Regions from separate parts of the Myxacorys sp. genome, predicted to be linked through region 1. Evidence: predicted binding sites of a transcription regulator. Region 1 holds the regulator's gene; each other region holds the start of a gene.
What was found. Region 1 encodes HrcA, which represses chaperone genes, less so after heat shock. Its sites were predicted from a motif close to ANTTAGCACTCNNNANTNNNGAGTGCTAANT; they were not measured.

Region 2: groES (co-chaperone GroES) is a predicted target of HrcA. The motif match lies at 4,298-4,328, and genes of this name have one in related genera.
Region 3: AC5I6P_RS11725 (lysylphosphatidylglycerol synthase domain-containing protein) is a predicted target of HrcA. The motif match lies at 3,258-3,288, and genes of this name have one in related genera.

The regions. Positions count from the first base shown of each region.
Region 1 is NZ_JCACCM010000116.1:108,967-117,196, forward strand. It holds gene AC5I6P_RS15450 (DUF1517 domain-containing protein) at 1-689, shown strand, start outside; gene ispF (2-C-methyl-D-erythritol 2,4-cyclodiphosphate synthase) at 758-1,243, shown strand; gene AC5I6P_RS15460 (M48 family metallopeptidase) at 1,333-2,163, opposite strand; gene AC5I6P_RS15465 (DUF4330 domain-containing protein) at 2,422-2,955, shown strand; gene AC5I6P_RS15470 (hypothetical protein) at 3,117-3,902, shown strand; gene gnd (decarboxylating NADP(+)-dependent phosphogluconate dehydrogenase) at 4,054-5,568, opposite strand; gene hrcA (heat-inducible transcriptional repressor HrcA) at 5,830-6,912, opposite strand; gene AC5I6P_RS15485 (rhodanese-like domain-containing protein) at 7,061-7,420, opposite strand; gene AC5I6P_RS15490 (DUF3352 domain-containing protein) at 7,683-8,230, shown strand, end outside.
Region 2 is NZ_JCACCM010000127.1:70,289-78,518, forward strand. It holds gene AC5I6P_RS17640 (O-linked N-acetylglucosamine transferase, SPINDLY family protein) at 1-986, opposite strand, end outside; gene AC5I6P_RS17645 (type IV pilin-like G/H family protein) at 1,155-1,739, opposite strand; gene groL (chaperonin GroEL) at 1,998-3,635, opposite strand; gene groES (co-chaperone GroES) at 3,829-4,140, opposite strand; gene AC5I6P_RS17660 (CBASS cGAMP-activated phospholipase) at 4,411-5,391, opposite strand; gene AC5I6P_RS17665 (site-2 protease family protein) at 5,477-6,718, opposite strand; gene psaK (photosystem I reaction center subunit PsaK) at 6,856-7,131, opposite strand; gene AC5I6P_RS17675 (DUF3119 family protein) at 7,679-8,065, shown strand; gene AC5I6P_RS17680 (DUF3086 domain-containing protein) at 8,101-8,230, shown strand, end outside.
Region 3 is NZ_JCACCM010000097.1:60,992-69,221, forward strand. It holds gene AC5I6P_RS11700 (hypothetical protein) at 177-443, opposite strand; gene AC5I6P_RS11705 (hypothetical protein) at 827-1,114, opposite strand; gene AC5I6P_RS11710 (NfeD family protein) at 1,133-1,450, opposite strand; gene AC5I6P_RS11715 (DUF6658 family protein) at 1,947-2,540, opposite strand; gene AC5I6P_RS11720 (DUF6658 family protein) at 2,574-3,113, opposite strand; gene AC5I6P_RS11725 (lysylphosphatidylglycerol synthase domain-containing protein) at 3,509-4,447, shown strand; gene AC5I6P_RS11730 (Sll1247 family protein) at 4,568-5,986, opposite strand; gene AC5I6P_RS11735 (ABC transporter permease) at 6,332-7,357, shown strand; gene AC5I6P_RS11740 (hypothetical protein) at 7,446-8,230, opposite strand, start outside.

The sequences.
Region 1 (8,230 bases):
CCTCGGTAGGCGGCGGGTTGTTCGGTTTAATGGCGCTGCTAGCGGTAGGCGGCGTTGGGCTAGTGGTTTGGTATCTGATCTGGGCCAACAGAGGCAAGCGATCGGCAGGTAGCACTGAGCTAACGAATGACATCGTAACAGTCAGTAAAATTCAGGTGGCTTTGCTGGCTCAAGGCAAAGCAATTCAGTCCCAGCTTGCCCAAATTGTTGAAACGGCAGATCTAGACACCCCAGAAGGACGGCAGCAGCATGTTCAAGAAGCCGCTTTAGCGTTGTTGCGAATGCCGGAAAATTGGTCGCATGTGCAGACGGCTTCCGAAACGGTAAAATCGCTGAACGAAGGCGAGAGCTTGTTTGAGAAATGGTCGATCATCGAGCGGACTAAATACACCGAAGAAACGCTAACCAACGTTGGTGGTAAGGTCACTCACAAAGACTACACGCTAGAGCCAGACCAAGAGCCAGCGTCCTACATTGTGGTGACACTACTGGTTGGAACGGCGGACGATAAACCGCTATTTCAAGAGGTGCGAACCACTGAAGCGCTGAAAGAGGTGTTGGCAAAAATTTCTAGCCTCAGTCCTGACTACCTGATGATTTTTGAACTGCTGTGGACGCCTCAAGCAGAAGGAGACAGTCTGACCTACGATGAATTGCTGACCGAGTATTCCGATATGCTGCAAATTTGATCGAGATTTCAAGCAGAGTCGTTACGCGGCATAATCGGTTAGGTGATGCGAGTAATTGATCTAACAGAATGACCATCAGAATCGGAAATGGATACGATATTCATCGCCTGGTTGCAGGACGAGATCTCATTCTCGGCGGCATCAAGATCGACCATGAAACGGGATTACTCGGTCATAGCGACGCTGATGTCCTAACTCACGCCATTATGGATGCGATGCTCGGCGCACTCAGCCTTGGCGATATTGGGCATTACTTCCCACCAACCGATCCACAATGGGCTGGAGCAGATAGTGTGAAACTGCTAGAACAGGTTCACCACCTGATCCGCGATCTCGGCTGGCAAATCGTCAATATCGATTCAGTCGTCGTTGCCGAACGCCCGAAACTTAAACCCCACATTGACGCAATGCGATCGCGCCTCGCCGAAGCATTGCATCTCCCGGCAGATCGAGTAGGCGTTAAAGCAACCACCAACGAAAAGCTCGATGCTGTGGGCAATGAAGCCGCGATCGCATCATATGCCGTCGTCTTGCTAGAGCCTCTATCCACATGAAGTATCTCAACTTGCTCTGGTTAACGCATTGAAAAAGGGCAGCCCTCGGCTGCCCTTTTTGAGTTTAAATCCTACTCGCGATTAGCACATCAGCGTACTGCTGCGCGGTAGGCGCTTGGATCAAGACCGTTGCGTCCATTCGTTGGATTCGCACTAATCAATTGCTTGAGGCGCGTAATGCGATCGCTTGTTGCTGGATGATTACTGAGAAACGAGGGCGATGATCTAGATCTTAAGAGCTTCTGCATGAACGCTACCACTTCAGATTGAGCATAACCCGCTCGGCTAATCGTGCGTAACCCCCGCTGATCCGCGTCGTACTCATCGTTTCGGTTATTGGGAAGGTTGACCGCAAGCTGAAGACCCAAATTGACAGCAGTGCTGCGATCAAGTCCTCCGGCGGCCAGCAATCCTCGTTGAACCGCCGACTTCCGCATCTGAGCGAGGAGATGGCGACCTGTGACATGTCCAATTTCATGCCCAATCACACTCGCTAACTGTGCTTCGTTATCTGCCGCCTCAATTAAGCCTCGATGCACATACACAAAGCCACCCGTTGTAGCAAACGCATTGACGCTCTTGTCATCGACCACCTGGAACGTAAAGGGGAGATTGGAGCGATCGCTATAAGTCACAAGGCGTTGCCCAATGTTGTTGACATACTGAGTTAAGTTGCGATCGTTAGAGATGCGAATGCCCTGGCTAGAAAGCCGAGCATTCATCTGACGCCCAAGATCTACCTCTTGGCTATCCGATAGGCGCGTCAGTTGAACGCCTTGAATAACTTGAATTCCGCCTCGAAGCAAGTCCGCCCATGAAATGGCTTGAGCGACGAGGGGTTGTCCGAAGGCAATCGTCAGAACGATAGTCAGCGAGAGGATAGGATAAAGCCATCGATGACGCAAGTGCTGCTTAAACATGATGAAGGTCTGCCACTCAAAAATAGTCAGTTGAGAGAATAGTCAAACTAGAAAGAAGCGTTACTCCTCAGACGGTTTACAACTAGATTTAGTTGCAGATGACCGGAAGATTTTACCGAAAAAGGTGAGGAACCTGGGAGATGGCAATCTGCTCTACTCGACATGGTAATCTGTACTGTCACGATCCCGTGGTCTTGAATGTGGCAGACTAAATTCTTGCTACTCTAGATTCTTCCTACCAAAGTTGGAACGGTATTTATGGCTATTCTCGATTCTCAAGGTCGGTTGTTTGGTAAGTTCAGCATTCTAGACGTGGGTGCAGGACTGATTATTCTAATGGTGATTTTCGGGATCTTTTTCTTTCCTGGAAAATCGGGATCGTCGATCGCCAGCAACGCCGATCGGCTTCCGGTTGAAGTCGATGTTCTAGTGAGAGGGTTAAGTGTTTCTGATCCAAAAAGTTTGATTAAGGAAGGCGCAAAGACCAGCGTGATTGTGCGAAAGCAGCCAACAGGCGACGCAACCTTGACTGCTATCAAGTACTTGCCCCGAAATATGGCAGTTACGCAGCCGGATGGATCGCTCAAAATTTTGCCTGATCCGCGCCCTGAAAGTGCGCTATCTAACGATTTAATTCTCACCCTCAAAAACAATGCTCAAGTTGTGGGCGGAACCCCAATTTTTGGGGGTGAAAAGGTAAAAGTTGGAACGACACTGGAGCTAGATGGTCCGACCTACAATTTTGCCAGCAGTGTCATTGCCGTTCGGGTTTTGGAAAAGGCTAAATCGTGAGCGCAAATAGCCTAAGGTGTGTAGGCTCAGCAAAAAGTAGGCTCAGAACGTACCTTGTGCAGCGCCTTTTTTGATTCTGAAGTTCTACAGCGATCGCGATTAGAGCAGGTATTCTATTATCTGAATATTGTCTTGTATTGTTTTGTCTTCAGGTAAGCACCGTGGCACAGGCTTCATCTCAGTGGCGGAATCTGGTCGGTCTACTCCAAGCAGTTCCTCTGCCGGATATAGGAACAACGCTCAGCAAGCAACCGTGGCGATGGTCGGCTCCGGGAGGATGGCTGCTCGTCACGGGCGGCGCGACCGCGCTGCTGTTTTGGAATGGCAGGCTTGTCGTTGCTACGGGTGTCGGGGTCGGCATCATGATGCTCGTGTATCTGCTGCAAGACTCTAAATGGCAACCCTGGAAGGGACTAACGCCGCTTCTAAAAGGTTGGAATCAGTCGTTTGTGATCGCGGCGGCAAGTGGCGGAGCCGCTATGTTTGGCACCTATTTAGCCGTGTCAGTCTGGCTAGAGGCAGAACACCACTGGATGGCCACAGCAATGATTTTTCAGGGCACAGCAACGATGGGAATGCTTGGTCTGCTGGTGTGGCAGATGGCTGGGCAAAAGCAGCGTTCTGCCGACTCTAGCTTTGCTCAAACGCTGTCGGATTTATCTCATGATTCACCGCTTAAGCGGTTGATTGCTGTACGCCAGTTAACTCAACACATCGAGCATCAAGAAACTCGCGCCCAACGCCACCAAACGGCAGACTATCTGCGAGTGATGCTCACTCGCGAAGACGATGCGATCGTTCGGGATGCCATTTTAGAGGGCTTGCAGCGTTTACAAGAGGGCCGAGGCTTGCCGCCTAGTCAGAGGCAGCCGTTAGAAGTGACGCCCATCAAGGTACGACCGAAACTGCGTCAGTTGGGTGCGGTAGCTCGTCATCACGCTCCATAAGAAATAGAAAAAATTCCTTTAAACAATCAAAGGGGTGTCCAGATAGACACCCCTATTTTTTGCGCGTTCCTAATCTAAATCAGTAAAGTAGCCAGAACGAGATCTGACTGAACTCTGCTCTCATTATGTCCTGATTTCAGAGATTGCCCGTTTATTTTGTTTGCACCTCTTGAATTTCAACTTCTTCACGGGTGGGACGCGGCTGATCGGCTGCCAATTTTTCAGGCGTCGAAACTTTGGTCATCGACTCTTCGTTGAGATCTGTCCACTCGGTGTGGAAAACACCGTCTTTGTCAGTGCGGAGGTATGTGTGTGCGCCAAAATAGTCGCGTTGGGCTTGCGTCAGGTTGAGCGGCAAGCGATCGCGGCGATAGCTATCGAAGTAATCTAGCGAAGCGCTGAAGGCCGGAACAGCGATCCCAGATGTGGCTGCATGAGCAATGATTTGACGCCATGCCAATTGGCGATCGAGGATAGTTTGCTTGAATTCGGGCGCAAGCAACAGGTTCGGGAGATCAGGATTCTCGATAAAGGCGCTTTGAATCTTACCCAAAAAGCCAGCCCGGATAATACAGCCGCCTTTCCAAATACGAGCACATTCGCTCAAGTTCAACTCATAGCCATAGGTCTTGGACGCCTTGCTCAGCAATGCCATTCCTTGGGCGTAGGAGCAGATTTTAGAGCAATAAAGAGCGTCTCGTACCATGTTGATGAATTCTTTCTTGTCACCACTAAAGGTTGAGCTAGGAGCGCTCAACTGTTGCGCGGCATCCATGCGCTCTGTTTTGTAAGAGGACATAATGCGCGCATTGACAGCGGCAATAATGGTTGGAATCGGTACGCCTTGTTCTAGCGCATCTGTCACCGTCCAGCGCCCTGTGCCTTTCTGTCCAGCAGCATCGAGGATCAGCTCAACAAGCGGCATTCCGGTATCGGGATCAATCTTCTTAAAAATGTCTGCCGTGATTTCGATCAGGTAGGAATTGAGTTCGGAGGTGTTATTCCATTCAGTAAACACATCGTGTAATTCGTTGTGATCGAGTCCTGCGACATTCTTCAGGAGATCGTAGGCTTCGGCGATCAGTTCCATATCGCCGTACTCAATCCCGTTATGCACCATTTTGACGTAGTGCCCTGCGCCCCCTGGCCCAATATAGGTTACGCAAGGGCCATCTTCTACCTGCGCTGCAATCTTGGTGAGAATCGGCTCAAGATAGTCGTAAGCGGACTTTGTGCCTCCTGGCATCAGGCTAGGTCCGTTGAGTGCACCTTCTTCACCGCCGCTCACTCCCATGCCGATAAAGGTGAATTTGGCAGCTTCAAGCTCATGGGCACGGCGAGCGGTATCACTAAAGAGGGAGTTACCGCCATCGATCATAATGTCGCCTTCATCAAGAAGCGGCTTGAGCTGTTCAATCACAGCATCTACAGGTGTACCTGCTTTGACCATGATGAGAATTTTGCGCGGGCGCTCCAACGAAGCAACGAACTCTTCGATTGTGTAGGCTGCCTTTACATTCTTGCCGCCTGCCCGGTTCTCCATGAATGCATCGGTCTTTTCACGGGAACGATTATATACTGCAACTGGGAACCCGTTGCGCTCGACGTTAAGCGCTAGGTTTTCTCCCATTACGGCTAAACCAATTACGCCAAAGCTCTGTGTCATAAGATTCTCTGCTAACTCTGCGATCGCTGGTGATTCTGAAAGAATCGCTCTGAGCGAGGGTTCTTCTCACGGTAGCTCGATCCCCTAGAAAATAACTTGGAAGATTAGATTAAGACTCTAACTTTGGGGAGAAGGATGAAGAAAAAGTTGAAAGGTTTTAGCTCTAAAATTGTTATTTAAATGACAGTAATTTCAGCGCTCAATGCCCAGTACTGACAGATCAACTTGAATTGCTGACGCTTGAAATGGTTAGATTTTGATCTAGCTCAGTGCCTCTGACAGATAATCTGCCGTTGCCTCAACAAGCGCGATCGTATCTTCATACAGCATCCGGGTTGGACCTAGCACCCCCACACTGCCTACCGGAACCGACCCGCGATGATACGTCGAGGAAATCAGCGTACAGGTGCGAATTGGCTCTAACGGATTCTCAGCGCCAATCCGAATGGAGACTCGTCGGCTCGGCGTATCGGATTCAAGCTGATCAAAAATTAGCGGAACCAGTTGATGCTGTTCTGCTTCGAGCAGATGCAACAGCGTTTTCACCTGCTCTAGCTCCGAAAATTCGGGTTGTCGTAGCACTTCCGACACGCCACTGATGAGTAGTTGCGTTGGCACAGACGAGTGTGCGAACTGTTGCGACAGATCTTTGAGCAGCGAGGTCAAAATGTTGCTGTAACGATCGAACTCTCGCCCCAACTCACTCCAATCGAGCAGCCTTAGTTCTGCTAGCGATCGCCCGCGGAGTTGATCGTTTAGAAAATTAGACAGAATTTGCAGCTCTCGATCGATGAGGTCAGCTTCCCAATCGGAGCCGTCTGCGGCTTTTGGCAAGTCTAGTAACACCGACTGCGTTTCATATGTGTTTGTCACCACAATTAGCATGGCTCGCCGCGAATCAACTTGGACGAGCTGCACGTGACGTAACTGAGTTGAACTGGTAAGCGGCATCGTCATCAGCACAATGTAGCCGCTTAGGGTCGAGAGAATCTGAGCCGCGCCTTTGAGCAGCGCTTCAAAACTCCACTTCTCCCAATTGAGGCGATCGCTAAACAACTGCTCGATCTGAATTGTCACCTCTGTCGAAGGCTGAATCAGCTGATCGACATAGATTCGATACCCAGAATCGGATGGAACCCGGCCTGCCGAAACGTGCGGTTGGTAAAGCAGCCCTGCTTTTTCCAAATTGCCCATCGCATTGCGAATCGTCGCTGAACTAACACTTAAGTTATATTCCTTCACCAATGCTTCCGAGCCAACGGGTTCTGCTGTTGCAATGTAGTGTCGTATGGTTGCCCAAAGAACTTGCTGCTGACGAGCTGTGAGATTAGCCTTTATGGTCATTTTCCAACACCAAGTATTTTTTCAACACACGGTAGGTTGAACACGTTGAATAAGGTTTCGATGTTTAAGAAGCCAGCAATCATTAATGAATTGAATATTAAGATAGCAGATTCTTAATTTTATCTTGAAATTTCTAGAGGATGGGACATCAATACTTTGGCACGCTTGAATCAACTCTGTTTGAGTATTCCGCAATTCCTCCTGCAATATTTTTCACATTCGTAAAGCCCTGTAGGATTAGCCACTGGCACATCTGTGCGGAGCGAATGCCGTGATGACACAGCACTAGCGTTTCCTTCTCTGAATCCAGCCGTGCATGAATATCTCCAGACCACTCCTCGTAGTCGCTTAAAGGAAGGTTCATAAAGCCATTGAGTTGGGCCGTTTCGACTTCCCACGGTTCTCGCACATCTACAAGTTGCACGGGGTTGCCCGGCTCTGCTAACTTTTGTGCCAATTCTGCGACGGAAATTTGGGGTAAGGGTTGATGGGAGGATTGTTGAGACATTATTCGTACAGGTAATAGATTTGCTTTCAGGGACAGCTTACTTGATTGGCACGAAGCGCAATTTCAAGGAAATGCTCTGCAAGCTTTAAAGGTTCACACCCTTACTATCGTAACCCCCGCGATCGCTAGAACAGGCATGAGAAGATTTGCAGATAGATGGCAGGAAAAGCAGCGTCCTGAAATAATGTTTCTAGATGGGTGATGAGTGGATTGGCGTCCACATCCTACATCTGATGCTCCAGACCCTCGTTCTCTTGAAACCATGAAGTTCCGTTCGTTCTTAACTGCTCTAGCCGCGATCGCAGGTGTCCTCTTTCTGGTCGGCACTCTCGGCTTTGTTCTCATTTTTGCCCAAAGCCCGATCAGTTTGTTGCGCGGTAGTCCGATCGAGAGTCCCACGGCAGCCATGTTTATTCCTCGGCAGGCTCCCGTAGTGGCGTCGCTGCTCGTCAATCCAGATCGCTTAGAAACACTGCGTCAAACCATTGCCAAACCGGGCGATCGCAGGGAAGCACGAGCAGAGTTAGATCAGTTCAAACAAGGCATTCTAGGAAGTACAGACTTAGACTACAGGCGAGATGTGCAGCCTTGGCTCGGCGATGAAGTAACCGCTGCCATTACTGCCTTGGATGTTGATCGCAATGGCGGTAACGGAGAAGAACGCGGATATTTGCTGGCACTCATGACTAAAGATCCACAGCGATCGCGGGAGTTTCTACAACTGTTTTGGCAAAAACGCGCCCTTGCTGGAACAGACTTAAAGTTTGAAGCGTATCAGGGCACAACGATTATTAGCGGCAAAGTAGAAGG
Region 2 (8,230 bases), on a different contig from region 1:
GGCAGATAGTAAGCAGAATTAAATAACCGAAGCGTGTAGCCTATATCCATCGCTTTGAGATCGTTTAGCGTGAGAGAAGCTAAGAGGTGTTGATGGGTTTGCCATGCCTCGATCGCTTGCTGCCATCGCCCGCTTGCAGACATCAAACCACGGATTAAAAGATGATGAGCAAACAGCTTTTCTGGAAGATTATTTGTTAAGTCGTAGCATTGTTGAGCGGCGTCGATGCCTTTGTTAAAGTGACCTGCGTTTTGAGCAAGGGGCGCTAAATAGCTGAGGAGTTCTGTATTGGTGGAATCTAGACGTAGACAAAGTTCTAAAAGCTGAATTGCGAGATCAACACAGTGCATTGAATGAGCAACATTGAATGCAATTCCGGCGACGATGTTTTTCAGCTCTTGAGGGTCTTGGATTTGCGGCAAACAAGCTTCAGTAAATTCTAGAACAAGCGGATCAGGGCACAGTGTGTTTAATACACTACTTAATGCTTGAAGTAATAGAGTAGAATCAACACTGCGATCTCGTTGGGCACGAAGTAGAGGAATGGCATTCCACTCGACACAATTTTCTGTAGTTAGTGTTTCTAGCGTCTGGCTTAGCAGAATTAGATGCAGAACGTTTTCTACCCGATCTGGGCAAATTTCTCGTATGTGTTGGCGAATGCACCATGCTACCAAATAGTCTTGTAAAGTTTCGCGACGCTCTGCCTCAGTTTGCAAAATCGCTATTAGTTCTGCTGTCCACGGTTCGATTTGGTCGGGTTCGCCATCTGCAATTCCCATAAACCAAGTCGTTTGCGCTTCAGCTTCTAATCCTTGAAGCAACAGGAATAAGCCGAGATGCCAGTAATGAGATTTAACAGTTGGATCGACTTCTAATGCTTGTTCGTAGAAGGTTGCAGCTTGAGTGTAGGCTCCCTGCACGAGATAGTTGTAAGCTTGCTGTTGCCAATCAATGGAATGAGTCAAGGGGGTAATGACATTCATAGTTCACAGAAAGTTGAAAAGTGGAAGCTAAATTCAGCCCAAGATGCGTAGGTCTTCTCAGAGTGCCCAAAAACTAAAAGAGTGGATAGCTCACACTACCCACTCTCAAAAAAGCTAAAGAATGTAACTGAATACTCAAGCAGCGATCGCAATTAACCCCTATGGATGTTACAGAGCTTCATAGTCAGTTGGACAAGTAGGAGGCGTTCCATCAGTTGTGCCAGTGACGGTTTGAGCGCCTGTAGGAAACCCCGTAACACCTTTTGCTTTTGTAGCTTCGCACAACCTAACCAAAGTTGTAGCTTCGCTTGTTGCAGAAATGCTTCCCTGCTGAACTCCACCAACATATGCCTTGATTGCGTTCGTGATAGGCTGTGCTTGATTCGTTACAAGCGTAGCAACGGTCGCAGATGTGCCTGCTCCAGATTTACCACCACCTGAAATCGTGTATTTGTAGTTGGTGGTCTCAGTCGCAACACCAAGACCGAGCTTACCGAAGTCTTCAGCACTCGAACTAGCAAAAGCGCCTTTCTCCATGTACAGCGCTTGCTGAGCGCGGTTCATTGAACCGACTGTTGTTTTTGCTTCAGATTGCTTTGCTTTGTTAGCTTGGTTCAAGAACGCAGGCAGAGCAATAGCCGACAAAATACCGATGATGATGATAACGACCAACAGTTCGATCAGGGTAAAACCACCGTCTTTCTTCTTGAGGTTTAGGTGTTGTAGAAACTTTGCAGTTAGTTCAGATTTCATTGAAATTTCTCCTTAAAAGGTGCGGATGTGTTGAACTTCTAACGCCTGAACATAACTTGCCCACAGCGATCGCATTTCATATCACTTGCCGCTAAGAAACTTTCCTGATTTCTGGAAGGTCTACTACGTGAGGTCTGCAAAGCGCTCTTCTAGCGATCGCAGATCTTTGGTTTCAGTTTACGATTACAAGCTTCAATAAAAAGCCGCGATCGCACCCGGTTAAAGATGCGATCGCGGCTTCAAAACTCAGTGATTCAATTAGTAATCGAAATCGCCGCCACCCATACCAGCGCCACCCGCAGGAGCGCCATCTTTCGGTTCAGGCTTGTCAACCACAATACATTCTGTGGTTAGCACCATTGCCGCGATCGAAGCAGCGTTTTGCAGAGCAGAACGAGTCACCTTCGCCGGATCAACAATGCCTGCTTCAAACATGTCAACGAACTCACCGATCGCCGCGTTGTAGCCCACGTTGAAATCTTTCTCTTTCACGCGCTCGGCAATTACCGCACCGTTTTGACCTGCGTTCTCAGCAATCCGCTTCAGGGGAGAAGTCAACGCACGAGCCACAATCTGAGCGCCGATTAGTTCTTCGCCGCTGAGGTTGCTCGATGCCCAGCTTTCGAGGTCAGGAGCCAAGTGAGCCAAGGTCGTACCACCACCCGGAACGATACCTTCTTCAACGGCTGCCTTGGTAGCGTTAATCGCATCTTCCAGACGGAGTTTGCGATCCTTCATCTCGGTTTCGGTAGCTGCACCCACTTTCACCACTGCAACACCACCTGCAAGCTTCGCGAGACGCTCTTGCAGCTTCTCTTTGTCGTAGGAAGATTCGGTTTCTTCCATTTGACGACGGATCTGCTCAACGCGAGCTTTCACCTGCGCTTCGTTACCTTCAGCCACAATCGTAGTGGTGTCTTTGGTGATGGTGATACGACGCGCTTTGCCCAACATATCGAGCTTCGTAGCATCAAGTTTTAGACCTGCATCTTCGGTGATCAAGGTTCCACCTGTCAGCACAGCGATATCTTCGAGCATGGCTTTTCTGCGATCGCCGAATCCAGGAGCCTTCACCGCTGCCACGTTTAATACGCCGCGTAAACGGTTGACCACTAGAGTTGCCAAAGCTTCTTTCTCAATATCTTCCGCGATGATGATCAGCGGACGACCTGCACGCGCTACTTGCTCTAGAACTGGAACAAGATCTTGCACCAAGTTAATCTTCTTATCGGTGATCAGGATGAACGGCTCTTCCATCACCGCTTCCATCCGCTCGGTATCGGTTGCGAAGTAGGGAGAAATGTAGCCTTTATCAAAGCGCATTCCTTCGGTGACTTCCAGTTCGGTCGTCATCGACTTGCCTTCTTCGAGGGAGATAACGCCCTCTTTACCGACTTTATCCATTGCCGCCGCGATCATCTGACCGACTTCATCATCGTTTCCAGCCGAGATCGACGCCACTTGGGCGATCGACTTAGAATCTTCGACGGGACGAGCGTGAGCCGCAATCTTCTCAACCAAGAAGCTTGTCGCCTTGTCCATGCCGCGCTTCAGCAAGATGGCGTTCGCACCTGCTGCCACGTTCCGCATTCCTTCTTTCACGATCGCATGCGCCAAAACCGTAGCAGTCGTGGTTCCATCTCCGGCAGCGTCGTTCGTTTTAGATGCGGCTTGACGAATTAGCGCAACGCCTGTGTTCTCAACATTGTCTTCGAGTTCAATTTCTTTCGCGATCGTCACACCATCGTTCACAATTTGAGGTGCGCCGAACTTCTTTTCTAGCACCACGTTGCGACCCTTAGGACCAAGAGTAACGGCAACAGCCTCCGCTAGAATGTCCATACCACGCTCAAGAGCGCGACGAGCATTTTCGTTGTAAATAATGCGCTTAGCCATAAAACCTGCCAGTTGTAGATTGAGGGTTTGAGAAGAATTCAGGAGAGAGTCGTCCTCACCCTAGCCCTCAAGGAGAGGGAACAAGGTGTTTGAATCGGCTCCCCTCTCTTTAGCCGAGAGGGGTTGGGGGTGAGGCCAGTGAGCTGCTCAACTAAGAGTGAGCAGTGAAAATCTTAGACTCACAAATCCAAAACTAGGAAACGATCGCTAAAATATCTTTTTCCGACAACAAAACATACTCTTCAGTACCGAGTTTGATGTCTGTGCCAGCGTACTTCGAGTAAAGAACTTTGTCGCCTTCTTTGACTTCAACTTCGCTACGAGAACCATCGTCGTTGCGCTTACCAGGTCCAACGGCGACGATTTCACCAACTTGAGGCTTTTCTTTCGCATTGTCAGGCAGAAGAATTCCGCCTGCGGTTTTTTCTTCTGCTGCACTGACTTTCACAAACACGCGATCGCCCAACGGCTTCACAGTGGATACGCTCAGAGATACGGCTGCCATTACAAATTCTCCAAACTACTTGAACACAATTAATACTTACCGAGGATTCTGGTCGGAAAGGCAAACTCGACTTGCCTGAATTAGCAGCAGTCCAACCTATCCAACAGGTAGCTCTGGTAACTTACCGTTTACCAGTCTACTGTGATTAGGAGCATTAAGTTAGCACTCTCTACTCCTGAGTGCTAATTTATCGGAGCTTGGGGTCAGGTGCAACTTGTCAGGCTGTACGGGTTCCCGAACTGAGAGGACGAGAAGGCTTGCCTAGTGGGACTATCGGAGCTTAGCGACTAATTGATCTAACAAGGCATCGCCTTCTCTAGCCAAGTAATCTTCAGCAACTCGAATTAGAGCATTGAGATGAACATCATCTGAGCGATCGAGATCGTCAAAGGCAGGAGGCAGTTTCGTTTGGAAGCGAAAGTAATTTGTAGTGGACAGTAATTGGCGAGAAATATAATCGACAGCATCCGCCGACCCATCAAATAGAACATTAATAATTGGCAACACCCAGCCGATCGCGCCCCAGGTTTGAGATTCGTAGCGGCTAATCGGTCGGGCAACATCGCCTGTGCCAAACGAGGCAACGATAAAGCTGTTTAAGCCTCTCAAATTATCTCCGGCAAGCTCTGAATCTTGCTGCTCTTGGAAAATTCTCGCTCCCTCTGCGATCGCACATGCCGCCGGATTGTTCGCTACTACACCGCCATCAATCAGCGGTACCCGTTGACCTTCAATGTCTGTAATGTGGGCAGGAAAATACACGGGAGCCGATGCCGAAGCTTTGCAGATCTCCCAAATTGGGATTCTGTTGTATTTTTCCGCTCTGCCTTTGATGGTCTTAAATACTAAGGCTTCGCGAGTTTGGAGGTTATAGCTGGTAATTAGGGTTGGCACGTTCAGATCGCCAAACCTGCGATCGCCAAAAACATCTCGCAAAACTCGCTCTAAGCCTTTACCGTCATAGCGAGGTCTAAAAAATTGTCTGAGAAATCGCCAGAGCCGATTGAGCCACCACGCTCTCGGAACCGGAAAGATCCCTCCAGCACGAGTTCGGTATAACTCAACGATCGCGGTGGCAGGGATGCCTGAAGCTAAGGCGCAGGCGATCAGCGCTCCGGTTGATGTACCAGCGATCAGATCAAAGTGTTCGGCAATGGGCCGCCCTAGTTTCTGCTCAAGGCGTTGTAGCCAGATCGCCGTAATTAGTCCACGAACACCGCCACCCGATAAGCATAAGATCTTGTAGCTCATAGTCACTCCTCCAATTAGCATCTTTGCCCATATTCATCCTTGGAGTGTGAAGGATTTGCCGTCAAGTTGGCGATGAACTACAGACTTATTTTGCTCTCAACTCAGCCGCTGACTGAGCGATCGTACCCAGTTTCAAGCCTGGCGGATAGGTGCCGTCCTCTTTGATCTGCTTAATGATGGTGTCAGAAATCCGTAAGTTCATCTTCTGCCCTAACGCCCGAACGATGTCACCGCGATCGATCACGCCAGCAACTGCTTCCGCAGGAGACAGCACGGTGATCTGAGATAAATTCTTATCGTCGAGTAACTGAATCACTTCTACAATGGGCGTTGATTCCTGAACCGTGGGCACGTCGCTTAATGACTTGAGAATGCTACTCAGCGTTTTGGTTTCCCACTCACTACGCTCGATCAGTTGCAATCCATCAACATCGACCATGCCCCGATAGCGACCATTTGATGCCGCATAGTAAACGGGGGCACGAGTTCCTGACAGTAAGTGATCATCGGCAAATCGGCGTAGGGTCATATTTGCATCAACCACTCGAAACTCGCGGGTCATCGCGTCTTCAGACTTAATCTTGAGCAGCGCTTCTTGCAAATCGGTAAGGCGACTGTAGGTTGCTGCATTTTGAACCACAAACCAGCCGATCAGCGCAATCCACAAACCACCAATATAGGGCAACCCAAGCGCACTTGAAACGCCAAATGTATCTGCCAATCCCCAAGCGATCGCAATGAATCCCAACATCCGTCCTGAACTCGCTGCCCAGCGAATGCCTTGAATTTGGCTACCTGTTGCTTTCCAAACAATCGATTTGAGAACCTGACCGCCATCAAGCGGCAGTCCTGGGATCAGATTAAACAACGTCAAAACTAAGTTGATTCCCGCTAGGCGAGTGAAAAGAACGCGCAGGGGAGCATCAACGCCAGGGGTAAGAAATCCGATTAAGCCAAAGATCAGGAATAAGCTAAAGCTAACGGCAGGGCCTGCGATCGCAACTTGAAATGCTTTTCCCGGTGTCTTCGGTTCTTGCTCGATCGCTGCAATGCCACCAAAGAAGAACAGCGTAATCGACTGAACCTGAATTCCTTGAAGTTTTGCAACGAGACTATGACCTAACTCGTGCAGCAGCACCGATAGAAACAACAGCAGTGCTGTTGCTAGTCCCATTCCCCAAGCCGTTTGAGCGCCCCACTCTTGAGCATAGTTGGCTTGAAACTCAGCTCCCGCGCTCAGAGTCACTAGAGCGACGACAAAGAACCAGGACGGATCGATCCGTAACGGAATGCCAAATAATGACCCGACTCGCCAACCTGATTGCATGACTCTTTCCTAAAGCATCTTCTTCCAGGATAGACGAGACAGCCGGGATGGGGCATGAGGGATGAGGGATGAAAACCGACTCTTGATTAATTTATTTCTAATGGGGGAGCGGGTTGAGCAGCCCTCATCCAAGGCAACTATAGGACGCCTGCGTTGGTTAAGCCTAAAATCATGCCTGCACCCAACACATGCCCAAAGCTCATTGTGGCGAGCAGTTCAGGTAATCCAAATCCCTCAAACAGAGCCGGTTTAGAACCTGGGAGTTGCGGTCCGACGCCGCGATTTTTGATCGCAAACCGACCGATCGCAACTGCAAACAAACAACAAAGTGTCATTACAAGCCCGATCGCAGGCGACCATTCAGCAGTGCGCGGCGCAACGGATGCAGCAGCAAGTAAGGTTGAGTGAAGCACAGTATTTCTCCTTGCAAATCTATGATCAACCTGGATTATAGGGATATTAGGTTTACGCTTTTGCAAGGGAACGCAACTTTGTTTTAAGAGTTAACACAATAGTTTATACTTCGATACAAACGATAGAGCGTAAGCAATTTCTAATCGTTTTCAGATCTACTGTTTTTTAGATTTACGTTTGGATTAACACATCGCCTGGTTTTGCAGTTAACTCTCTATTATGTTTGATATTGAACGCCTTGAATCGCTAAGAATTCGTTCTATTACTTCTAGCAAATAGATTGAGCCTTTATAGTAATACTTTATAGAAATCCGAGTTTATTCGATTGCTATGACTCCGTTTTCAACCAGCCTTCTCTGAGTTGAATCTATCAGTTGTTGAATTTATGTCTGAAGGAATTTAGGCCTGATTGCATCTAATTTAAGACGCCGCATCGAGAACTGTCTCACACGCTGTAATCAATTGCAGCCAACATTTGAGCGATCGCTATGAGAAATTTTGCCGCGCTATACAATAGAGAGTGAAGTGAAACAAAGGATAACGGTTGTGACAGACGCGGCAACATCTCAATCGAACGAAACAGTAGAACTTGCGCCAAATTATGCAATTCCGCTGGTGCTGGTTTTGGTTGGTCTCCCCTTTGTTTTTGTGAATCTGTGGGTCGGTGCTGCGATCGCACTGTTTGGCACATTCTTATTATTTCAAGCTGTCTCGCTTCGCTTGCGATTCACCCCTACTGATTTAGATATCTATCGAGGCGAGACGCGAATTCGGCGCTTTCCCTACCAAGAGTGGCAAAACTGGGAGATCTTCTGGTCACCTGTGCCCATTTTGTTTTATTTTCGAGAAGTTAAAAGTATTCATTTCTTACCAATCATTTTTGACCCTAAAATGTTACGGACTTGCCTAGAGCAACGCTATCCAAAACCGTAATTCCATTCTGTGCCCTGTACCCCACTCTCTAGTTCATGAATTCTGACGAGTTGCCGACTGTTCAATCTGCCCAAGATCCTCCCGCAATGGATGACGCTCCTGTACAACTGGAGACGACTGCCGAAACCAACGGAAATAGTGACGTGAGTGAGGCGACCAAAGCTC
Region 3 (8,230 bases), on a different contig from region 1:
GGTTAGATTGCTCTAACCATCTCGATAGGTTCGCTGAAGTTAATCACCGTCCTGAAATTACAAGTGGATTTAGAAAGGTTGGATCTGGAAAGCTGAAGTTAGAAAGATGAGCCTGAACGAGATTGAGAAATTGTCTAACAAGGTGTCTAACATACTGAAAATGTAAGTACTGAAAATTAAGTAATGACGATCTCTTTGATCACGCGATCGTCTTGCACAACCCCAAGGCTCCGACCTTTTAGCTTCTCTTCGTGGGCAATGCCGTAAAGAGCTAGACCAGTTCGCAGCACCTCCGCCATGTTCTTATCCTCAGCTTCCGCCAGTTCTTGAAGTAACGTATATGCTTCTTCAGAGAGGTCAAGATTTAGACGCTTTCTGACCTTGGATGCAACATGCGGCTTAGTTTTATGGTTTGCCACAGAAGCGTTTTTGTTATCCGCCATAACTATCCTTTTTCGTCTCGACTATGCGTTCCCAGGCATTTCCCGATTCATTGAATTTGAGGCATGAAACCAGGGCAGTAGGGGGGATCTGACTACGACTGGCGTTTGGCACAAACTCTGACAAGAATCAATTCGAGCATTATTGAGCAATTATTCTGCTAGGTGTAATGCCTGTCCTTGATCTTCCATACAACTCTACTTTGAAGTTCAAAATTTGTATCTGTTAGTAGACAGAACTACACAGAATCTACATAATTATTATATCTCTTGCTTAGTCTTGTTTGTGGGTTAGAACTTAGATAGAACCCTGTTTCCAGCAGTACGATAGAACAATGAAGCCTGCACCAAGCTGGCAATCTAGCTTAGTGCAGGCAAAAGGGGATTTAAGGCTCGATCATCCTACTACAAAAATCTGAGTTGGGAACCTCTTCTCCGTCTTTGCTGGTTTGGGCAAGCTGAACGAAGAGGATAGACGAGGCGCCGAAGGAGCGTGCGATCTGCTGACGAGTCATCTTAGGCTGACGGCGCAGCAAGTGTTGGATGGAAATGCGATCGCGCGGATGCGGCTTAGAGCAAGGCGTTGCCCACCGAGACTTTACCCACTGCGAGCAGAAGCAACCTGTAGAATCAGACCTTCGATTTGAACCCCTAGTGAACCTGCGGTTTTCCATAAGATTCTCCTACAACAATTAGGCTACGTCTGAAGCATTCGTCAAACCATTAAGCGAAACTGGCTCAACTACCAAAGTGATGTTGATCGTTTCGATGACTCGCACTTGGGTTCCGGCGGGCAATACGATGTCATGGGGGCAGACGGCATCCCACCAGGTAGCTCGGTACTCCACGCGACCCGGCTGCTGAGGGTGAATCGTCTTTGACACGGTGCCGATATCGTCCCGCAGGCGGTATTGCGATACTGCTACGGATAGAGTTGCAAATTCTAGAGAATTCTGAGGTTGCTTTGAGCGAAAACGCTTGAACAAATTTAGGAAATTGGGAGCTTTCATTCGTTCCTCCGTGAAGATTTAGTTAGGTTTCACGATGAACTAATCGTTAGCAAGCATAAGAGCGCTCTGAAATAGACTCAATATAAATCGAGCTTGCATTCAGTTTTTCTAACCGTTCCTCACATCGTCTGCACCCTTTCAATGCTGTGGATGTTGCATCATGATGATATAAACCTTGGATGAAAAATCAGCTTTATTGGCGGATTAATTGTAAATATAATCCTATTTTAATGGTGTGTCAATTACCCCAAAAGATACATAAAATTTGTGCAGCATCATTAACCAAAGCGAACGGTCGGTTGCTGCGCTAAAATTGCTCACGAAAAAAGCCAGATATCACATCTGGCTTAACTACCTGGATATTCACTTCTACAGACTGTGCATTAATCCATGTTGCCTAACAGAAATCGCCTTGCCAAGTCTCTTAGCATGTCTTGCTATCAGACGAATGGTCAACTGTAGATTACTACCTACTGGACTGTAGACTGCCTACTAATTAGTCTGCTGCCTTGCCCTTAATGCCTTCGCCAGTGCGTCTTGAGCTAGTAGAAACCGTGTCTCCTGCGCCCACTACATTGTCTTTCACATCGCTAGCACCCTTGCTGATGCGATCGCCCAATTCCTGTGCTTTCTCAACCGCACGCTCACCGCTTCCGACAACGCGATCGCCAGTGGCTTTGAGTTCATCCTTACCATCATCAAGAAAGCGTCCTTTCAGCTTGTCTCCCACCTCTTGCGCCCGTTCTGGGCCACGGCCATTGTCCCAAACCTTCTCCGCGTAGTCTTTCGGGCTCTTTGCCTTCATAGCATCAGCGTTGTCAATCAGCTGCTGTACCCGGCCCTCGGTGCCCTCAACCGCTTTTCCCGAAGGGGCTGCATCGGTGAAGTTGTTCATGCCGCCTTCGTAGGGCTGGTTTTGCCCAGCAGGATTAGGGCCACCATCGCCAGAAGGTGTTTTGACCGAATTAGACATTTTTGCCTGTGCTGGACCGCTACAAGCTGTGTTGAAGAGTAACACCGCGCCCATCAGAAAGGCGGTTAGAACTTGTGTCAGACGAATGGATTTGATGAAAGACATGATTTTGCTCATAAGATTCTCCGTGTAATTTCAAGTGATAGCGGTTTACTGACCGATTGCTGGATTTGCCTTTGCTTCAGGACGAGCGGAACCTTCCTCTGCCGTCTTCTCCAAAAATGTAGAGGCATCTTTGAAGGCTTCATTAACTCGCTCTAAAATTTTTGCATCAGGATTGCTGCGCTCAAGCATAGGTTGCTTGTCGTTTGGCAAATCTGACAAGTTTTTCGGGGTTCTGTAGCCAATATCTGGATTGCTAGCTTCAGAGGTTCGATCTCCCGGATAAAGTAAATCTGAAGAGTTACTCTTAATCGAGGTACTTGCAATCACGCGATCGGAAAGCAAGTTCGATTGAGGCTTACCGTTTACTTTAGGATCAGTAGACATTTTGTAATTTGTATATCCGTCCCCATTCTTGGTGTGAGGGTTGTTGTTGCCCCCCATCTGAACAGGCAGATTGTTTGGACGTGCGCCCTGAGCAGTTTCATTGCTACAAGCCGTGTTTAATAGCAAGATAAATCCTGCGAAAACAGTTACTAAGAACTGTCCTACTCTTAGTTTTTTCAAGAATTCTGCTAGTCTTTGCATACGCTACTCCTGCTAATTTAAGCCTTAGTAATTGGGCTTAAAACTTCCACATAGACAGTGACGGGTCAAATTCCCCTTTCAAGGAAAATTTGGCTCCAACTTAGTAGGCTCAAACAGCCTAGAAGCCGAAACCTGATTTGCGTCAGTTGTCATTCGCGTATCAACAGTACAAAGCCAGAGACAAGGTACGCCTCTAACGTAGGTTCCATTCTCTGAAGGATGGTGGGTAGAGAGATTCTAACTTCGGACAGAGTTTAACGACATCGAAACGGCGGCAACCGGTTTTCCAAGCTTTAGAGAAGTTCGGTTTGCGGAGTCCCGAGGAGGGCATAGCCTGCTGTAAAAGGTTGCCTTTGTGACTTAAGGTTAGATCGGAGCAAACCTGATGGGACGCTATGAAAGATCTGCGATCGCGGCTCGCTTGGGTCAGTCAACCTCGATTCAAGACCGGAATACGCTGGCTAATTATTGGCGCAGTGTTGTATTTCTTAACAAGAACATTACACAATCATTGGCAAGAAGTTGCTCAAATTCGGATTGAAAGAGCTGGCTGGGCGAGTTTAGCGATCGCAACCGGGATTACACTATTTGCTCACATGTTCACTGGCTATGTCTGGACGTGGATTTTGCAGGAACTGAGGCAACCTGTGAGCGGTGCGTGGGGAGTACAGGTTTATCTCAAAACGAATCTTGCTAAATATTTGCCTGGAAATGTCTGGCATTTCTATGGACGAGTTTCGGCGGCTAAGAAAACGGGCATCGCGGTAGAAGTTGCGACGTTGAGTGTCTTGCTAGAGCCTCTGCTGATGGTTGCTGCCGCTTCTACTGTGGGGCTGGTTAGTTTCTCGCAACTCGATATTCATAGATTTGCGCCCCTTGTGCAAGTTGTCCTTTTGATCGGAACTCTGAGCGTGGTGCATCCACGGGTTCTAAACGTCTTGCTCCAACAAGTGGCAAAGCTTAAAAAAACCTCGCTCAATTCTGCTCCAACTCGGATTCGACGCTACCCTATATTGCCATTATTAGGAGAAGTCGGATTTCTGCTCCTACGATCGCTCGGATTTATCGCTACGTTCCTCGCGATCGCGCCTGCTAGAGTAGACCAGTTTCCGCTTCTCGTTGGCTCGTTTACCTGGGCGTGGCTGATGGGGTTCATCATTCCGGGTTTGCCTGGAGGAGTTGGAATTTTTGAAGTAACTGCGATCGCAATCTTAGGACAACATTTCCCACCTGCCCAAGTTCTAAGCACAGTTGCCCTTTACCGTTTAGTTAATACATTAGCCGAAACCCTTGGAGCAGGACTCGTGATCATCGACGAAAGACGGCAACTTTAGCATTCTTACGTTGAGTTCAGAATAGAATCGTTTGAGCTACTGATTGTTTTAGGTTTCTCTTAAAGTTCATCAATAATAATAAAGTTCATCAATAATAACTGCCTTAGAAGAACTTACGATTTATTCGCACTCGTTATTACTTTCTAGAACAGAACTTTCTAGAACAGAACTTTCTAGAACAGGAATTGACTTCGTTTGTGCAAAAATTCGGTAATCATCTAACGCTAGATCTGTCTGAACTGATGGATCTGACTCATCCATCTTAACCAAATTGTAATGAACGTTTTCTGCATAGATGGTGAACGTCACATTGAAGATCTCTAGAAAATTGACAATCCATCGACACTCCTCTTCTGGATAGTCTTCGTAGTATCGAATTAGTTCCGCAACCCTTGCTTCAAGGTGATTTCGAGAATTTCTACAAATTAGAATAAGCTTGAGAAGCAAAATCACCAAGGTCATCGGATTGCCTGGAGAAAGCAAAAGAATAAAGAGTGAAGATGGGTCTTGCTTATTTTCAGTGGTAAGGTATTCAATAATTCGATTGCACGTTCTAAGAATTAACGCGTCATTAATTAATTCTTCATCATAGTCTGAATAAAGTGCACTGAGTTTCTCTGCCAATCTACTTTGTAATGCTTCTGCAAATGCGCTTTTTTCGGTTGAAAAAATTAGGTACTTCTGTAGGCTTTTTTTAAACTCTTGATAGCTTAAGTACTGAGTTTGTTTAAGAAAAATATTTGCCAAATTAGCATAGCTAAATCGTCCTCGCTTGGCAACAATTGTTTTTATTAAGAGCAGAGCATTTTCACCTAATTCGGTAGGATTTTTAGGAACTTTTTCAGGACTTCTTGCCGTTTGAGACTTAACAATATACATTGCTAAATCAAACTTAAATCGCTCTTTTAGACGTTTTGCTAATGCTCTTGCTGCTTCTCGTTGCTCAACTGGATTCTGTGGATCAACAAATTGAGGAACTAATAGATATGATACATATCGATTTGTCCAACGTTTCTGAGTATTTTGCTGCTCATCATATCTTGAAGCAAATAACTTTAAATCCTCGTAATCTTTACTTTGACTAAAATTGGTAACCCAGGCCTTTAACCGTCTTAAGGTTGGAGAAATCGTTTGCTGTTGAAGCGTAGAAGCCGTGAAAAGTTGAACCAAGTCTTGAATTGACTTGTAATGGCGTGCTGCATCCCAGTTGTTTACTAGAATGTAACAACAGCGCTTTAGCGTATTTCTAAACTCCGTTTCGTCGTTCTTAAGAACAAGCTCGTATACTGCCTGAACTGTGTGTGAACTTGTCGAGCCAACCTGACAGAAAAAGAGCCGCTTAAACTCTAATAAAACTTCTTCAGGAGGCCATTTTTTAACAATCTCTAGTAAGAATTGATAGAGAATTTCTTGCGAGGGTTGAGCCTTTTGTTCAAGGTCAGAGCGTTGCGAAATAGAACTGTTTTCCAATTCAGTTTCGACAGAATTGCTCTGTGCCCCATGCTCAGGCGGTTTAGCCTCCTTTGGTAGCGACTGCATGCCCCTTGCGTCAGCCGGATAGTTGCTCTGATTGTCTGACGTTGTACTCATGTCTATCTCAGCATCAGTTTATGAGGTGTGCCGACCGTTTTGTCCTGTAAGATGAGCAAAACTAACCTGGAGTATTGCCCATCGGACTGCTCTGACTTTACGCCTACGCGGATCTTGTCTCCTACCCTTCAGTAATGCCCACAGAGGTCGCGATCGCATCACTTACAGCCAAATCAAAAAAGCTGAGATTTTATGAAAAGATGTAGGTTTCAATCTAGATCAACCTTAAAAGGATGGGGAACCGTACCCTTCTTCAGCCGTCTAACCGATTTCTAAAAAACTTCTCGTGCGCTTATGTCTCGTTCAAGCTCCCTCCGTTACTATATTTTGACGCGCCTGATGCTGGCTCCGCTGATGCTGTGGCTGATCACCACACTGGTGTTCTTGTTGCTCAGAGCGACACCTGGAGACCCGATCGACGCTCTCTTAGGTCCTCGCGCCCCTCAAGCGGCAAAAGATGCCTTGCGCGAGCAGTTGGGATTAAATAAATCACTGCTATTTCAGTATTTCGACTACATGGGATCGCTGCTGCGTTTCGACTTGGGTAAATCGCTGACAACGCAAGGGCAGAGCGTTTGGGAAATTATTACCAAGTTCTTTCCAGCGACGGTTGAACTCGCGATCGTCAGTATGGCGATCGCGCTGATTGTGGGAATTACCGTTGGCGCTATTTCTGCCTCGCGCCCTAATACGCGGCTCGATGCAGGGGGACGGCTATTCGGAATCGTGACCTATTCTATTCCGATGTTTTGGTTTGGAATGCTGCTACAGTTAGTTTTCTCAGTGCAGTTGGGTTGGTTCCCTTTAGGGACTAGGTTTCCGGTGACCGTTTCTGCACCTGAAGGACTGACAGGACTGTATACGATCGATAGCTTGCTGAGTGGAAACATTGCTGGATTTTTTACTGCACTGTACTATTTGGCGCTTCCAGCCATTACATTAGGCGTTCTGATTAGTGGAATTTTTGAGCGAATTGTTCGGGTTAATTTGAGACAGACTCTGCAAGCAGAATATGTTGAAGCGGCGAGAGCGAGAGGAATTCCTGAATCAAAAATATTGATCAATCATGCGTTAAAGAACGCATTGATTCCGGTCATTACGATTTTAGGATTAACGCTTGCTGCAATGTTGGGCGGCGCCATTCTTACAGAAGTGACATTTTCTTGGCCCGGACTTGCTAATCGGCTCTACCGCGCCATTGCTCAACGGGATTATCCAACCGTTCAAGGAATTGTTGTTTTCTTTGCAGCGATCGTTGCGATCGCAAGTATCGCGATCGACATCATCAACGCTTACATTGATCCACGAATCCGCTACTAATAATTATCTGCTACCCATTAAATGCGGGGAGATGAACCAAAACGATTCATCTCCCCGCTCGCTGTCAGGGTCTTATTTCTCTAAGGTACTACCGGGGCAAGCATTCCGTTGGGATCGGTGCAGCAGCCTGATTAGAGGTCGTCGAATTATTAGACATAGAACTGTTGTTCATCGTAGAACTATTGTTCATCATAGAACTGTTGTTCATTGAGTTGTTCATCGAAGTGTTCATCGAACCTGAGTTCTGATTGCGTCGCAGATTCGCATCAATGTTCAGCGATGCTTCACGCCCTGAGGTTCCAGCAGGACCGTTCGCCCGATACGCAACAGCTGCACTAGGATTATCTCCAGAGAACTGTCTATACTCACCTTGCATCGAGTTGCCTGCCGAAGCACTTCTCATTGAGTTGCCCATCATTGAGTTGCTCATTGAAGTACTTCTCATTGAGTTACTCATCGAACCTGAGTTGCGATCGCGCCTTAGGTTGGCGTCAATATTGGCGCTTATTTCGCGCCCTGAGGTTCCAGCAACACCATTTGCCCGATACGCAACAGCCGCACTGGGATTGTCACCCGAAAACTGTCTGTACTCGCCTCTTGTTGAACCATCCGTCGAGCCGGAAGCCATAGAATTCGACGTGTTATTCGACGTATTGTTAGACTGCTGACTTGAAGAAGTTTGAGCATCAATAGACGTCGTTACTTGGCGTCCTGTCGTCCCTTTCGGACCATCGCCAACAGCCGCACCAGTGCTATTAGCTTGAGTCGATTGCGGTGTAGAAGAATTATCTCCAGTCGTTGAGGAGCCGCTCACAGGTCCGCCAATCCCGCCATTGACATAACCTGCACACCGATCCGACGTTCCATTCGCGG